Regions from separate parts of the Scytonema hofmannii PCC 7110 genome, predicted to be linked through region 2. Evidence: predicted binding sites of a transcription regulator. Region 2 holds the regulator's gene; the other holds the start of a gene.
What was found. The regulator NtcA, encoded in region 2, controls nitrogen genes in cyanobacteria. The targets are predictions, from matches to a motif close to TNTGTANNNNNNNNTACANA.
Positions count from the first base shown of each region.

Region 1: the regulator NtcA is predicted to act here: its motif matches at 3,551-3,570, upstream of pirA (arginine synthesis PII-interacting regulator PirA).

Region 1 is NZ_KQ976354.1:7,480,818-7,488,767, forward strand. It holds gene WA1_RS31325 (acyltransferase) at 841-1,536, shown strand; gene WA1_RS31330 (acyltransferase) at 1,645-2,349, shown strand; partial or broken gene WA1_RS53490 (IS607 family transposase) at 2,333-2,473, shown strand; gene WA1_RS31335 (acyltransferase) at 2,540-3,223, shown strand; gene pirA (arginine synthesis PII-interacting regulator PirA) at 3,332-3,487, opposite strand; gene WA1_RS31340 (SAM hydrolase/SAM-dependent halogenase family protein) at 3,632-4,408, shown strand; gene WA1_RS31345 (DUF2301 domain-containing membrane protein) at 4,500-5,159, shown strand; gene WA1_RS31350 (IS607 family transposase) at 5,498-6,139, shown strand; gene WA1_RS31355 (IS200/IS605 family accessory protein TnpB-related protein) at 6,140-7,747, shown strand.
Region 2 is NZ_KQ976354.1:10,258,009-10,265,958, reverse strand. It holds gene WA1_RS43405 (DUF6875 domain-containing protein) at 1-254, opposite strand, end outside; gene WA1_RS43395 (DUF3146 family protein) at 1,258-1,521, shown strand; gene WA1_RS43390 (pre-16S rRNA-processing nuclease YqgF) at 1,577-2,011, opposite strand; gene WA1_RS43385 (DUF3084 domain-containing protein) at 2,027-3,538, opposite strand; gene ntcA (global nitrogen regulator NtcA) at 3,692-4,360, opposite strand; gene fabI (enoyl-ACP reductase FabI) at 4,740-5,516, shown strand; gene WA1_RS57755 (hypothetical protein) at 5,582-5,818, shown strand; gene WA1_RS43365 (ABC transporter ATP-binding protein) at 5,815-6,789, shown strand; gene WA1_RS43360 (SLBB domain-containing protein) at 7,120-7,950, shown strand, end outside.

The DNA.
Region 1 (7,950 bases), 2.8 Mb from region 2:
TTTTTTAAGAATTTATTTATAAATTCAGCTAAAAATTTATAAAGATTCTGCATGCTTTATATGAAATTTCTATTAAATATGTCAAAATTTAGCGATTTTCGGCTTGTAATGCATTAGGCTGGAAACCAAATACCTAAAGTTATAGTGTAAAAGCAAGTTGTCAAGTAGTGAGTTTGTGCAGAAAAGAGCGCAACTCTGAATTAGAAACTAGCAGGTTATTTGTATGTTCGGGCTAAGTTTTATTCTATCAACCCTCCAAACTCACACTCAGCAACCACTGCTGAAGGGTAAACTTTTTTTAGGATATAAGCTCGTACTTAAGATAGTTCCTGCTGTACGAATACCTGGTGGTTTGACTCCACCTTAGTTTAATAGATTTGAATTGCTCTCCTGGTAGATATTAAAGGCACGATTTTATACTATCCGTATCTTGCAGGAGAGATTATATATTTGAGTTTTGTTTCTTGGCTAACAAGATTCAGAAGTCTTTAGCGAAACCTGAGTTGATAGTGAAGTTATTACCTGAGTTCTTGAAGTAGCAGTATAAACTAAGGTTAGCTGCTATGCCAGAATCTGCGTTGGCAGCCTTTTCTCCCATACACTAGAGAACTTAAGTCTTCAAGGCTTTGCCCTTGATTGATTTAGTTGAAATATATGGACTCGGCATTTCTAGATTTTTTAGGACTGCCTCACTAACCCACTGCCTCACGTTTTGGCTAAAAAAGCCATTTTTTGATGTTGTGACGGTATGAAACGCGCTCAGATAACGAAGCTAAACAACAGTTTTCCAGAAATATTCTCAGGCTTAATTAACAGCATCCTTATTTAAAGGGAGTATACATGAATTCCGAACTTTTTGGTTCAAAATGGATACGTCTGCAAGAAGTTATAGTCGCTAGTTTACTAGGAGGTCTTCCAACAATTGCGTTGGGACCAAAGTTGCGAAATTTATTGTATCGTAGTACTTTCGCCCATATAGGCAACACTGTTTATATTCAAGAGGATGTTGAATTTCTTGGTACTTCTTGTATTGAAATAGGGAATGAGGTGTATATTTTCAAAGGTGTTCGTATAGATGGAAGAGGACACCAAAACAATCGAATTTCTCTGGACAATGCAGTCGCTATTGAGCGGAACACGACTATAGGTTGCTTGAACGACTCTTATATACAAATAGGTCAAGAAACTTTCATCGGTCCTGATGTATGTATTGCTGGACCTGGAGATATCAAAATTGGCAAGCGGTGTCTAATAGCTTCATACACAGGAATATTTGCCAATAATCATAATTTTACAGATCCTATAGAACCAATCAAATACCAAGGCATTTCTCGTAAGGGAATTGCGATCGAGGATGATTGTTGGCTGGGTCACAAGGTAACTGTATTAGATGGAGTAACTATCGGAGAGGGTAGTGTCATCGGTGCAGGAGCCGTCGTGACTAAAGATATTCCCCCTTATTCCGTTGCTGTGGGCGTTCCTGCACGGGTAATCAAAAGCCGAATTGGCAAGAAACTGGTCAATTCTAGTGACTAAGAAATTAGAAATGATGAATGATAAAATATAAAAATTTTTTATTATTCATATTTCATCATTTCCTCTAAGAAAACTTTTAGTAAGTCATCTATTTAGCGTAACCTCATCATGAAGCACCAACAATCTTTATCAAAGTGGAAGCGTATACAACAAAGTTTTTTAACTAACTTATTAGGTAATATCCCCACAAGGTTTGTGGGTGGTAACTTACGCAATCTACTGTATCGTACTATTTTTACCCGTGTTGGTAATTCAGTTTATATTCAACACGGCGTTATGTTTCTTAACACTTCTGGCATTGAAATTGGCAATGGGGTGCAAATTTTACAAGGCGCTCGTATAAATACAATCGGACACCCAAATAATAGAATCTATCTTGGAGATAGATGTGTCCTTGAGCATGGTGTTGACATTAGGGCAATGAATGATACTTGCATCCATATTGATGAAGGTACGTATATCGGTTCCTATGTTTGTTTAGCAGGTTCTGGAAACATCAAAATCGGTAAAAACTGTTTAATTGCAGCGCAAGTAGGGATATTTGCTAACAATCACATTTTTGATGACCCTATGCGAAATATTGAAGACCAAGGTGTCACTCGCAAGGGAATTGCGATTGGGAATGACTGTTGGCTAGGTCATGCGGTGACTGTATTAGATGGAGTGACTATCGGTGAGGGTAGTGTTATCGGTGCCGGCTCAGTTGTGACTAAAGATATTCCTTCCTACTCAGTTGCTGTAGGTATACCCGCACGAGTCATCAAAAGCCGAAAGTCCAAGGAACTTGTAAATTCTGGTAGTTATTATCAATAAAACCAATGAAGAAATCACTTTTGAGCAAGAGTTAGTACAAGACATGATTGAACTTATCACTGTGTTCTCAGCACGTTTATACGGTTCTCGTAGTAAGAAAAACAAGAAGTTAATTGACGGTTAAGTCATTAATTAAGAAACTGAACCTCATTGAGATTGCGTCCATCTACCTAGTAAAAAGTAAACAACTATGACAGTTCAAGAAGATCTCAACATTAACCAGCTGCCGTCTACCTCACCTACAGTTTTGTCACGGATAATAGAGTTGGCTGTAACTAATCTGATCGGATGGATTCCTCGTCCACTTGGTGTTCTGCTGCGACGACTGGCTTACCGTTTAATACTTGCTCGCGTGGGTCGGGGTCTTTATATTCAGATGGGAGTTGAGTTTCTTGGAGGCTGTTTAGTTGAGATTGGCGATGATGTTAAAATTATGCGAGATGTACGCTTTGACATGAGAGCGCCACACAGCTTACTACGTATTGGTAATAGAGTTTGTATCGATCGCGGTGTTGATATCAGAGCAACTGTTTCTCATTGCTCGATCTCAATTGGTGATAGTACCTACTTAGGACCTTATATCTGTATGTCCGGACCTGGTGATATAAAAATTGGCAAGGAATGCCTAATTGCATCCCATACAAGCATTTACGCCAACAATCACAGAGAGCATGGATTAAGCCGTGAAGGAATTGAAATTCAGGACAATGTTTGGATAGGTTCTGGAGTCAGGATTTTAGATGGAGTGACTATTGGTAAAGGAAGTGTAATCGGTGCTGGAGCCGTTGTTACCAAAGATATCCCTCCCTTTTCCATCGCAGTTGGAGTCCCTGCAAAAGTTATTAAAGCTAGTAAGGGAGTTGGCAGAGCTTGATGGTTTAGAATGGTCACTGGTTACTGGTCACTGTTAATAAACACGAAAACCCGCCTTGGCGGGTTAACACACAACAAAACTATGAACTAAAACAATAAAACTTTATTTTTAACTGAAATAGTTCATTTCAGCTTCCAATTGGCGAACTAAATTTTCATCGCCTTTGTCTCTGGCTACTTTTAAGCGATGCTCTAAAGTTCTTTTAATATTTAGCCTGTGCGTTTCTCGTGCTTGTTTTACGGATTCCAATCTGTTCCTGCTCATTTTAACCAATGTGCCTCTTTAATTTCTCCATTAAATGTCTGACTTTCCTAACATAGCAAATTTTTCGTAACTTTTGCTACAGAAAAACAAACTTAATATATATTATTAAGCGGCAATATCTTGCTGTGGAAGCTTTACAACCCCATGCTTACCTTGCTAACCGATTTTGGAACCCGTGATGTTTACGTTGGGGCAATGAAGGGAGTTATTGCCCAAATCAACCCACAACTTACAGTGGTAGACTTGACACATGAAGTTCCACCACAAGACATCGCGGCGGCTCGGTTCTGCTTAATGGATGCTTACCTCTATTTCCCAGTTGGTACAGTGCATCTGGCTGTTGTCGATCCTGGTGTAGGAAGTATGCGACGAGCGATCGCAGTCCAGTTTGCCAAAGGTTACCTAGTGGGACCCGATAACGGTATATTCGGTGGAGTTTTGAGTGAAAGCACAGCGATAGCAGCAGTAGAACTGACAAACTCCAAGTACTGGAGAACCCCTCAACCCAGCAGAACTTTCCATGGAAGGGACATTTTTGCACCAGTTGCAGCTTATCTTTCTTGCGGAGTACCCCTCAAACAGCTAGGTGAGCCAATCGCTCCAACAACTCTAGTACAATTGGATATCGCCAAATGTACGGCAACGGAAACTGGTATAAGTGGTAGTATTCAATATATTGACCATTTTGGTAACTTAGTGACTAACATTCCAGGAAGTGATGTGCTGGGCAGAAACTGGAATATAGAAGTTGCGGGAATAACTATTCCCAACTGTAGCACTTATAATGAAGTTAACGTTGGTGAAGCGATCGCACTTGTGGGCAGCCATGGTTGGGTGGAAATTGCTGTGAACAATGGGAATGCGCGCTCGCAGTTGCAGATAGAGTTGGGTGTAGTGGTGGTAGTCTATTTTGATTGTTGAAGAATTGAACCGCACCCTTAACGCGGATGTACGCGGATAAAATAGGATAGGGATAATTGGCAGTTATTTAAAATCTCGGATTTCAATTGCTATGGCTCAGCAAACTTTATCTGCACCGTCCGTTTATCAAGGTCAATTTGGGGAGTTTACGATTACTCAGAGCGATCGCACGGGTGTCATTGTCTACCGTACTGGGCTTATGGTAGCTGCACTCAGCTTTGCCACGGGTAGTGCTTTAGTTCTATTTAACCAGAACCCAGAAATTTTCCAAGTACTTACACCTTTATATGCCTGTTTCAGTCTGGCATTAGGTGTCAGCTTACTTACAATACATATATATATGGCAGTGCTGCACCGACTTTTACAAGTTTTTTGGGCAATTGGTAGTGTTGCTGCTATGGTACTAGCACTATATAGTATTGAGCCTTTAGCGGTAACTGTTTACACTCAACCATTGACTTTACTGGGAGTAGGCTTTACCTTTGTAGCGCTGACAGGAATTTATTTTAAAGAAGCGTTTTGCTTTAATCGTTTTGAGACTAAAATACTAACGCCAATAGTACCGTTGCTTCTGCTAGGACATTTAGTTGGGGTGTTGCCAATTTATGGGGAAAAAGTTTTATTAGGTATTTGGGCAACTTTATTCGTGGTATTTGCTGTGCGGAAGGTTGTGCAATCCATTCCTCCAGATATCGGGGATAAATCCGTGTTTGAGTATCTAAAAACTCAGCGATCGGCGCAACTTTCTTGACAGCTGATTCAACCTTTCCCAGAAAAATCCTGGGCGTTGCATAAAATGGGGATGAAGAATGAACCGCCAAGACGCCAAGAGCGCCAAGAATTAAGTTTTTCAACTGACAGAGAAAATAAAATCATCCCGCAAATATGCAACGCCAATTTTTGTTTAAGACCTACTAGTTAACTTTAATAGTACTGGAAAGGACAACACGAATGCCGGACTCTGTTCTACAAGTACTCTCCATATCCGAGTGCATGGGCTTGAAACTGTAAGATAATTATTAGACAAATATTGACATTGTTTCCGAAATAGGTAACTATAGAGGGGTAGTCTATATCAGTTGAGTTGATATGGAGAGTACATCAGAAGTGACGATTAGTATTGGAGATGCTGCAAAAGAATTAGGCGTTTCCACGAAGACTTTAAGACGTTGGGCTGATTCAGGAAAGATAAAGAGTGAACGTTCACCCACAGGTCAAAGAAGATTTTTTCTGGCTGATATTAAACGCATTACGCCAAGAGATCTAAAACAGCTAGATGAACGTATAACCATTAACTATGCTAGAGTTTCAAGCCACGACCAGAAAGCAGATTTAGTTCGTCAATCTCAAGTTTTAGAGGCTTTTAGCAGTGCTAATGGTTGGCAGTTTGAAACCATTCAAGATTTAGGATCGGGTCTGAACTACCAGAAAAAAGGACTTCAAAGACTTCTCAAACGCATAATGCAAGGAGATGTCAGCCGCCTTGTACTGACGCACAAAGATAGGCTATTGAGATTTGGTGCCGAGCTTGTATTTGCTATGTGCGAAGAATTTGAAACTGAAGTGGTCATTATTAATAAGACCAATGAAGAAATCACTTTTGAGCAAGAGTTAGTACAAGACATGATTGAGTTGATTACAGTATTTTCAGCCCGGTTGTATGGCGCTAGAAGTAAGAAGAATAAAAAATTAATCGAGGGAATATCTAATGTAATTGAGGAGGTGAAGTAAATGCCTCAAGTTTATCAAACATATGTGACTCAGATTGACAATAATTTAACGAATGAAACACACACGCTTGAGATGTTAGAACAGTTCTCACCAGTTGCAGCCCAGATGTCCCTTGTGGCGTTAGAAGGTTTACAAAGTGATATGAAAAAGGAGAAGTTAAACTCCCTAATTCAAAACACTTTTAAAGTAAACAAGCGTCATGCCAACAGTGTCATTAATTTTGTTACAGGTGAGTTGGAATCGGCTAAGGAGTCCCATAAAAGACATCTAAATACACTAGACGCCAAAATAAAATCAGTTAAGTCAGAAATTGAAAGGTTGAACAAACGACTGAAGAATCACAGGGAATATGCCCAAGCCGTAGAGAAACATAATTTAGCCATCAAATATCCTCAAAAAACTCAAGCTAGAAAACTGAAAAAAGTTCCTGTACTTAAGAAATTCCCTGAGTTTGATAACGCTTGTCCGATTAACGGTAAACCTCACGGTAAGACTTATTTGCAACTAGCTAAACAGCAATTACATCAGAAAAAGCGCCAATTGAAGATGTACTTAGACCGTAGAGCTAAAGTAATCCAACGAGGGGTCAAAGTAAATCTGGGGAACGTAGGAAAGGTAACATTTGTTGGGAGTACTAACGAAACTAACAGCAATCAAATATGTCAGCTAACACCTGATGTTATCCCAAGTCTAAGAATACGTGTCCCTTACTTTTTAGAGGCAACGTATGGAGAATATCTGACCTTACCACTTTACAAAATTAACAAGCAAGGATACAACAATATAGTTACCGCTTGGGCATTAAACAACGCTCTCACTTATGTATTTAGCAAAAATAAAAAAGGGAAGTGGGTAGTCGCTATTACTTGTTTAGTTGACTTTTCTATTACCAGTCATGATAAATATGCAGGTTGTATTGGTTTAGATATTAATCCCGGTTCTATAGGCTGGTGTGCAACCAACCGTCACGGCAATCCTGTAGCTTGGGGAAAAGTTAATTTAGATCTACACTCTTGTTCAACAGAACAAACAGAAGCAAGATTAGCTGATGCTATTACAGAACTGACATCTAGAGCGCTAGCTACTAAAAAACCAATTGTTATTGAGAAATTAGACTTCTCTCAAAAGAAGAAACAACTTCATAGCGGGCGCAAATATAATCGGATGTTATCAGGTTTTGCTTATGCCAAGTTCAAAGAATTGTTAAAAGCTAGATGCTTAAAACTCGGCATCAAAATTATTGAGGTAAGTCCCAAATATTCTAGCCAAATCGGCGTTGTCAAATATATGAAACGCTATGGTATGGGAAGCGATAGCGCCGCCGGTCTAGTTTTAGCGCGTCGCGGGATGAATATTTACTATGAGAAACTGCCAGCGAGATACGCCTTTCAGAGTTCGATTCAAACCGAACCTCGTCAGCACGTCTTTGCACACTGGCAGCGTTTCCATAAGCATTACTTGAAGCTAGGTTCTCGTAATGCTTGGTTCGGTTTACCTACTCTCACAGGGTCTGCGGGTGACGGCTTGGTGAACACCGGTTTTCTTGGGTTTCCAAAGCTTCAGCACAAGCATGGGAGTCCAACTCCTCATCCGTCTGTGAAGGTGTGAATCCTTCAAGGTAGGAGGAATTGACCGCTATTCCTCTGGTTTGTCCAACATTATCCACTTGTGGGTAACTTTGGGTAAACGTGATCGAGCGGCAAGGTATTACTATAACCCTGATGATGACCCCGATCTAACAGATGTGCAACGTCGTAGATTAAAAACTCCTAGTTTTTATCCCTGAGTCCTTTTTGGGAACAATAAACCCA
Region 2 (7,950 bases):
ATTTTTAGAAAAATATCTTTATAGCTTAAAACTAGTTCTTCAATTTCCTGTAACTGCAAATTTTGAGCACGGATAACTCCTAGTTGGATACTATTTGTCTTGAGCGCATGAGGTACATAAGGGCATACAGGACCCGATCTACCTAAATTTGGGTGAGGTTTTGTCAAAAAATTTTTAATCCACTGTTGGATCTCAATTAAATAGGGAAGGTCTTGTTGAAAGCGTTCTATCTCAACAGGTGTGTAGAGTTGCATTGTGACTCCATTCCTCAATTTGGTTAGCGTAGTGTTTTTGAGGCAAAATTTATTTCATGCAAAATGAAGCGAATTATAGCTAAGCATACGAAAGTCATGGTCATTTTACATAAGGGATGTCTCCCTTATCTCATAGCCAATGTATTAGAAAAAATACCGCAATAGTATCTCTTCAGCAAAAGGATTTTATGTCATTGTGAAAATTGTCTAAGTTGACTAGCACTTAAACCTGGGTTTTTTATTGTGAGCAATTAAGTTTCAGTTTGAGGCGTAGTGATTTATCTCAAACCAAAATTGCCTTAACTGAACTTTGTTTGAAATTTTGCTAAGTTTACAAGGTTATTATTATTCATAATTGGTTAAATTTGTCTTCAAATATTACTTAATATTGTAAAGTTTTTGTATGGAAAACTTTTTGTTGAAAACAAATTTAAATTACTTTGAATACAAATAAAAAATTAGTCATCCTATCCTCAGGACAGCTACTTATTTTTTCATTCAACTGTCTTGTTTGTCTAAGACCGAGCAGAATTTTTTTTTAAATAACTTATTTTAAAATCATTTTTGATTTATTATTTGTCATTTTACTGATTAACAATAATTATCTATTAAAGAGATAACACAGTCATATGAAAATGGTGTGTAGAGATGATGACAATCAGTTGACAAATGGATACTATATAAAAAAATCACAAATTATTTATAAAAAATTGTATAGCAGTTTTCATCTGTATGAAGTAAACCATGTTTGGGCGCATTGCCCTGCGCCCAAACGTACCTCGATAGGAGAAGGGGGTTCCCGCGTTGAATCAACTGCGGTGCTACTCATACAAGACGGGCAAGGATAACCCGTTCCACATTCCGGAGATAATTTATTTTTTGCAGTAGAAATTGTGAACGACGATCCTGACTAGTTAACTTTAATCGTGCTGACTTACTTATGCTGAGTTAATGTAAAGCTATAAGAAGTTAGTTTTACTGTAAAACTTGACAATTAAGCGTCGTGAGTGCCAAGCGTTTACCAGAAACCACTGCCCATGTCAGGATTATCCGTCAATCCTGGCAACAAGGCTATCTCGAAGGTGAAGTCAGAGCAGGCAATTTTGAGTGGCAGTTCCAATGGCATTTCCATCGCGGGGAACTTGCTGTCAAGCCTTCTCAGGGACGTGCTTTAATTAAAGAACCGTTGGGTCGCTTTTTAGAGCAACGAGACTACCAACTCGAACCGGGCGGAGACTATGCTTTCACGATTCGAGCAGAATTGTAAATGATGAATGATGAATGATGAATGATGAATTTGTGAACCTTCAATTCATCATCCATCATTTCGTCAGCCGATTTAAGTATCTTTCAATCAGCAGGATGGCAACAATGTCATCTATTGGTCTAGGGGGTTGTCTCATACCACGGGGTAGCAATCTTGTCAATCCTCTAGGAGGGTACATTAGCCAATAGCGATCGCGTGCTTCTAAAGTGGTGTATCTCTCATCTATTAAGATAATGTTTAATGAATCTGTTAATTCTTGATAAAGTTGTTGTTTCCAACGCTTAGCTGTTGTTTGGTCTCCCATAACCAATAAGGAAATGGGATACTTTTGTCGCAGCGATAAAATAGCAGCGATCGCACCATCGGAGGGGACAACTTCGTGATAGTAAATTTGCCTATCTACGCCCATAACAGCTAAACCACACTTATCTCGACCTGGATCGAAGCCCAAAATGACTGGTTGCGTTGGTGAAAATTCAGGAATAGTCATTGGTCATGTGTTGATTTAAGTACTAAAAACAACTTGCCCGTTCTGAATTGCTATCAGTTTTACTTTGAGTGGTCCTGCCGTGAACGTGTCCTCTGCTGCAACAGCTTTAATATCTAATGGCAAATTATACTGCCTCAATTGGGTAATAAAGCGGTAAAATGTACTATCTATTTGAATACTGTCTAATATTCCAGCATTACGGGCGCGAAATTGCGAAGCCGAAATTAATAATTCTAGTCGCTGCCTTAATTGATAGGCTGTCATTTTTTGGGGATCGGCTGTTGTGGCAGCTAATACCTCACCTCCTGTAAAGACTTTTTGATTAAGCGTGGCATCGGCAAAAAATTGAATACCATTTTCTCCTCTAACGTAGTTACCAGCGCTAAACACTCGTACTACATATTCTCGACCATCTTTAATTTGCTGGCTGAGTTGCTCAATTTGCTCTTTAGTAACAAATAATATCTGTGAATTTTCTGTGTTTGTACCGGGTTCAGTGAGTCTGAGGTTAGCAGTTCGATTGGCTTCTTGTAACAGTTGAACGATCGCCTGACGCGCAGCTGGTGGTTGTTCAATCCGAACAACTCCAGAGGCGAGAACTTGACCTCGAACTAAGGCAAGTTTTCCCAAACGCAGTTCGCGATAGGACTGGTAGAATTTTTCCAGCCTTGCAACTTCCTGTTCTAGTTCATTCTGTTGTGTTTCCAGGTCTTTGAGGCGAAACTCTCTTTGAGCAATGACTTTTTCTCGTTCCGCAATGGCTTGGTTGCGTTCTTGAATGAGCCGATCTAGGTCATTAATTTTTTTGTCTCGCTGTTGAATAACCTCCTGTCGGTTAGCCAGTTCGCGATCGCGCTTTTCAATAGCTTCTTGAGCTTGGGCGATCGCTCTTTTTGCCTCGGCAAACAATTTTTGCCGCCCTATCTTAAGTTTTTCTACTTCTGCCAACAGCTTTTTTTTCTCAACATCAACGTTTCGCAGTTCAGCTACGGTTTGTTTGTAGCGTGCAACGACTTGATCCAGTTGAGTTTCCGTATTTTGGAGTTGAGCTTGAATTTGAGCTTGTTGACTGAGAGTGCGGCTGAGTTGTTCTGTCGTGCGATTCAGTTGGTTTTGCGTTGCTTGTTGTTTGGCATTTGCCTCCTTTAATGACTCATTGGTTTTTTGCAAACGTTCTTCTTTCTCTTGTTGTTCTTTTCTAGCTTGCTCTAGTTCTTTCCGCGTGACATCCAGTTGTTGAGTTGTGGATTCAAGACTTTCGCGCTTGCGACGAAGGTCTTTTTGTATATCCTCTAACTCAAACACTCCTTTGCGCAACCCTTCGTCAGCAGCAAACAAAATTGCCAGAGTTGATGCCGAGACTAAAGTTCCTGTAAGAATAGTAACCAGTACTGCTGTATTTTTAGGACGCAGATTGAAAAGTGAGAGTCGCGCCTTGCCAACTCGGGTACCGATACGGTCTCCCACTGTGGCGATCGCGCCTCCCAAAATTAATATTGCCAATATTAGGATGTACCCGGTGGTCATCTTTAAGCTACCGACGAAATCCTTCCAGATACAGCCTACTACTTCCAGCCATCATCTGTGGAGAAATTAGAGGAGAGTGTTGAGTTTTTAAGAGAGCTTTAAGCATAGCTACAGAGTTGCTTCTAACGAATTGACTCAACACTCAGAACTCTTTTAGGTGAATTGCCGACTTAAAGTAACGGGCTTGTGGACAGTAATCTTTTTCTTATGAATGGAAATCATCTTTTTCTCGCGCAGGTCACCTAGTAGCCTGGTTACGGTAACGCGAGTCGAACCAATTGCTTCCGCTATTGCTTGATGAGATAGCTTCAAATCAATTGTGATTCCATCGGCACAAGGAACGCCAAAATCACGACAGAGAATTAATAAAAAACTCACCAATCGCGAACCCATATCTCGGTGAGCAAGGGTTTCAATCATCATCTCTGTTTGTAAAATTCGCGAAGACAGTCCGCGCAGCATTAACATCGACAATTCTGGGTTTTCCTTGAGTGCTTGCTCCACCTGTTCAATTGGAGCTGACAGTAGTTCAACAGGTGTAAAAGCAACTGCATGGTAAAACCTATCTGATTTGTTTCCTGTTAGCAAGGACAAAACGCCAAAAACACTATTTTCCCGAAGTAGTGCTACGGTTATTTCTTCTCCTGCCTCGTACACCCTGGAGAGTTTAACGGCTCCTTTCAATAAGAAATACACTCGTTCGGCAGGATCGCCAGGGAAAAAGATGGTTTTATTTCGTTCAAACGTCTCCACAACAGGAGGAAAAGCTCCTGTTGCCATCTGACGAAAAACGTTTGCTAGGGCCTTATCTTGTGTCATCATCTCCCTTCCCCTACCCAATGCCGGAAAAATTAAAACTAATTCCCTAAGAATACACCCGAAAAATCAAGAACACATTGTCAACCTTTTTGTTCTTTCCTATACTTATCCTCTGGTGCTCATAGTTAATTGTTCCTCATGATACATAATTTTTCCTGTTTAGATCTAGTACTTTTTAATAGTTAATTACAAAAGTTTTTGTAAAACAGTTTTTTAGAAAAAACCCGAAGATATATTGAGATTTCCCGAAGCTTTCAGTAACAATTTTCTGGTAGCTAACAGGTACCCGGATCATGATAATTACTAATACTGCTCAAAACTCCAGACAACTAGCGTCAGATTCTAGTATGCTCAAGCATGAAAGTTCACATTAAGAATTAATATGCTTGACCTGACAGGAAAAAAAGCTATTGTAACAGGAATTGCAAACAACCGATCCATTGCCTGGGGGATCGCCCAACAACTGCATAAAGCAGGAGCAAATCTGGGGATTACTTACTTACCAGATGAAAAAGGCAAAATGGAAAAGAAAGTTGCAGAACTGGTAGAACCCCTCAACCCCAGCTTGTTTCTTCCTTGTGATGTCCAAAATGACGAGCAGGTTAAGTCAACCTTTGAAGAAATCCAGCAAAAGTGGGGGAAGCTAGATATCCTCATCCATTGTCTAGCGTTTGCCAGTAAAGATGACCTGACTGGAGACTTCAGTAACACCTCTCGTTCTGGCTTTAATCTGGCAATGGAAGTGAGTACTTACTCTCTAGTACAGCTAGCAGGGATCGCTAAACCTTTGATGACTGAGGGAGGAAGTATTGTCACTCTCTCTTACCTGGGTGGTGTACGAGCAATTCCCAACTACAATGTCATGGGAGTTGCCAAAGCAGGGTTGGAAGCTTGCGTGCGCTACCTTGCGGCTGAAATGGGTTCTGCCAATATTCGGGTAAACGCCATATCCGCCGGTCCTATTCGTACCCTCGCCTCTAGTGCGGTAGGAGGTATTCTGGACATGATTCACCATGTAGAGAAAGTTGCGCCTTTAAAACGCACTGTTACTCAACTGGAAGTAGGCAATGCAGCCGCTTTTTTATGTAGCGACTTGTCTAGCGGAATTACCGGGCAAGTTCTGTACGTCGATGCAGGGTATGAAATCATGGGCATGTAAGGATAAAGAACAGTGACCAGTGACCAGTGACCAGTGACCAGTCAATTGGTTGGTTACCTTGATTGGTGTCAATTTACCTAATTGTGTATTTACCATTAGAGATTGGTCATTGGCAAATGGCTCTGACCCCTAACTTGGGGGATTGGGTATTGGGAATTGGGTATTGGGGAAATGATGAATATTCAATACCTCTTTCTGGTCACTGGTCACTGGTCACTGGTCACTGGTCAATGTTATTATTGAGAGTCAACTGGGTAACCTATAGATTAAACCGTATTGTTGTTGCCCGAAGCAAAAGATGAAGTCTGTTGCAGACGCCCCAAATTCTGAACTGAATACACGTGACAGTCCGCCAGTTGTTCTAACCTCTGAGTTGCGAAAGGTTTATCGCACTGGCTTTTTTATGAATCAAAAAGTCGTCTCCCTCAAAAATTGTTCTTTAAAAGTTTACAAGGGAGAAACTTTTGGGCTGTTAGGACCAAATGGTGCTGGTAAAACAACACTGTTGAAATTGTTACTGGGAATTATCCGTCCAACATCAGGACGGGGACTGCTTTTGGGCAAGCCAATTGGAGACCGTGGTGTTAAAGAACGCATCGGTTATTTACCAGAAAATCCTTATTTGTATGACTATCTCACGGGTTGGGAATTTTTACAGCTAGTCGCTGGGCTATTTCAAATTCCTAAAAAAGTTCAACGCCAACGCATTCCTCAATTACTTGAATTGGTGGGTTTGCCTCAATCTGATGCCCGCAAAAAACTCCTGCGACGTTATTCAAAAGGAATGTTACAACGTGTCGGGATGGCACAAGCACTCATCAACGATCCGGAACTGGTATTCTTGGATGAACCAATGTCAGGGCTTGACCCTGTGGGACGCTACCAAATGAGAGAGATTATCCTATCGCTGAAAGGGGCAGGTAAAACAATTTTTTTCAACAGTCATGTTCTTAGCGAAGTGGAACAAATTTGCGATCGCGTTGCCATTCTTGCCCAAGGTGAACTGATTTGTTCTGGGTCTCTCAATGAACTTTTAGGAACAACTGACGTATATTCTGTGAAAGGACATGGTGGAGACTGGGAAATTATCGAAAAATGGGTCAGTAATTTGGAATTCCAACCAGATGGCTCGTGGCAAGGGGAACTCAATGGAGATTATTATGATTTTTTGGCGAGCCTTCGTTTGATGGGCGGGCAATTAATAGCCATGAATTTATCACGTCCATCTTTAGAAAAGTTTTTTGTGCAACAAATTCAAAACCTCAAAAATTAGTAAACAGCTAACAGAAATTTTTTATCGATAAGGGCTTTCTCACTTAATACGCTTTGCTACCTGTTTTTACTTTTTATACTTATCGTGCTTGTAAAAATGCCCCTCCCCAATGACATCAGTGCCACATATATTTACGCGAAATTTACATTGGATGAAGTTGAGCTTTAAGTGAATTTTAAAGAAAATTTAAATATATTAAATAATTCCCTTCCGGAAGGATAATTTAATTGAAGAATGTGTGAACATCAGGGAACTAGAATACGTAAAAAGGGTCAATCAGGCTAAAAATGTTTAGACAGTATGTAATTGTATAGTAGTCTCAGGTAAGCAATGCATAATACGAGTGTGGTGAAATTGCTCGCCCATCCAGTTATGGGTGTGGTGTTATTAACATCTGTAAGTATCGCGATTCCAAACGTTAGTTTAGCGCAAAGGCAGCCTGCGTCAAGAACGACACAGGTAGACACAAACTACACGCTAGGAGGCGGCGATCGCATTAGAGTGAGTGTATTTGAAGTTCCCGAATACTCAGGCGAGTACCAAGTTCCACCCGGTGGAGCAGTTAACTTACCTTTGATTGGTAGTGTCAACGTTCTGGGATTAACAACAGAACAATCTGCTGACTTAATTGCTCAGAGATACTCTCGCTATCTAAAACGTCCTATTATTTCAGTTAACCTATTATCACCTCGTCCCATTAACGTCTTTGTGGCTGGAGAAGTCACGCGTCCGGGAGCTTATACTCTCAGCTTGTCAGGAGGCGCGGGAGACAATCCTGGGGTACAATACCCAACAGTACTCGCTGCACTCACCACCGCTCAGGGTGTAACCTTGAGTGCCGATGTAAGTAGAGTAGAATTGCGGCGCAAACTCGGAAGAGGACCAGAGCAAGTCACCAGTCTCAATTTGGATGAACTCAGACGCACCGGAAGGTTACCTCAAGATATTACCTTACGGGATGGCGATACCATTTACGTACCCACTGCAAGAACTCTAGACTTAGCAAATGCACGTAATTTAGCCGCATCTAGTTTTGCTGCCGATCCCACAAGACCCCGTACAGTAGCAATCATTGGTGAAGTTTATCGTCCTGGGTCATATCTAGTCACTCAAGGTGCTACAGAAGGTGGTAGCAACGCTCAAACCAATGCACCTAGTATT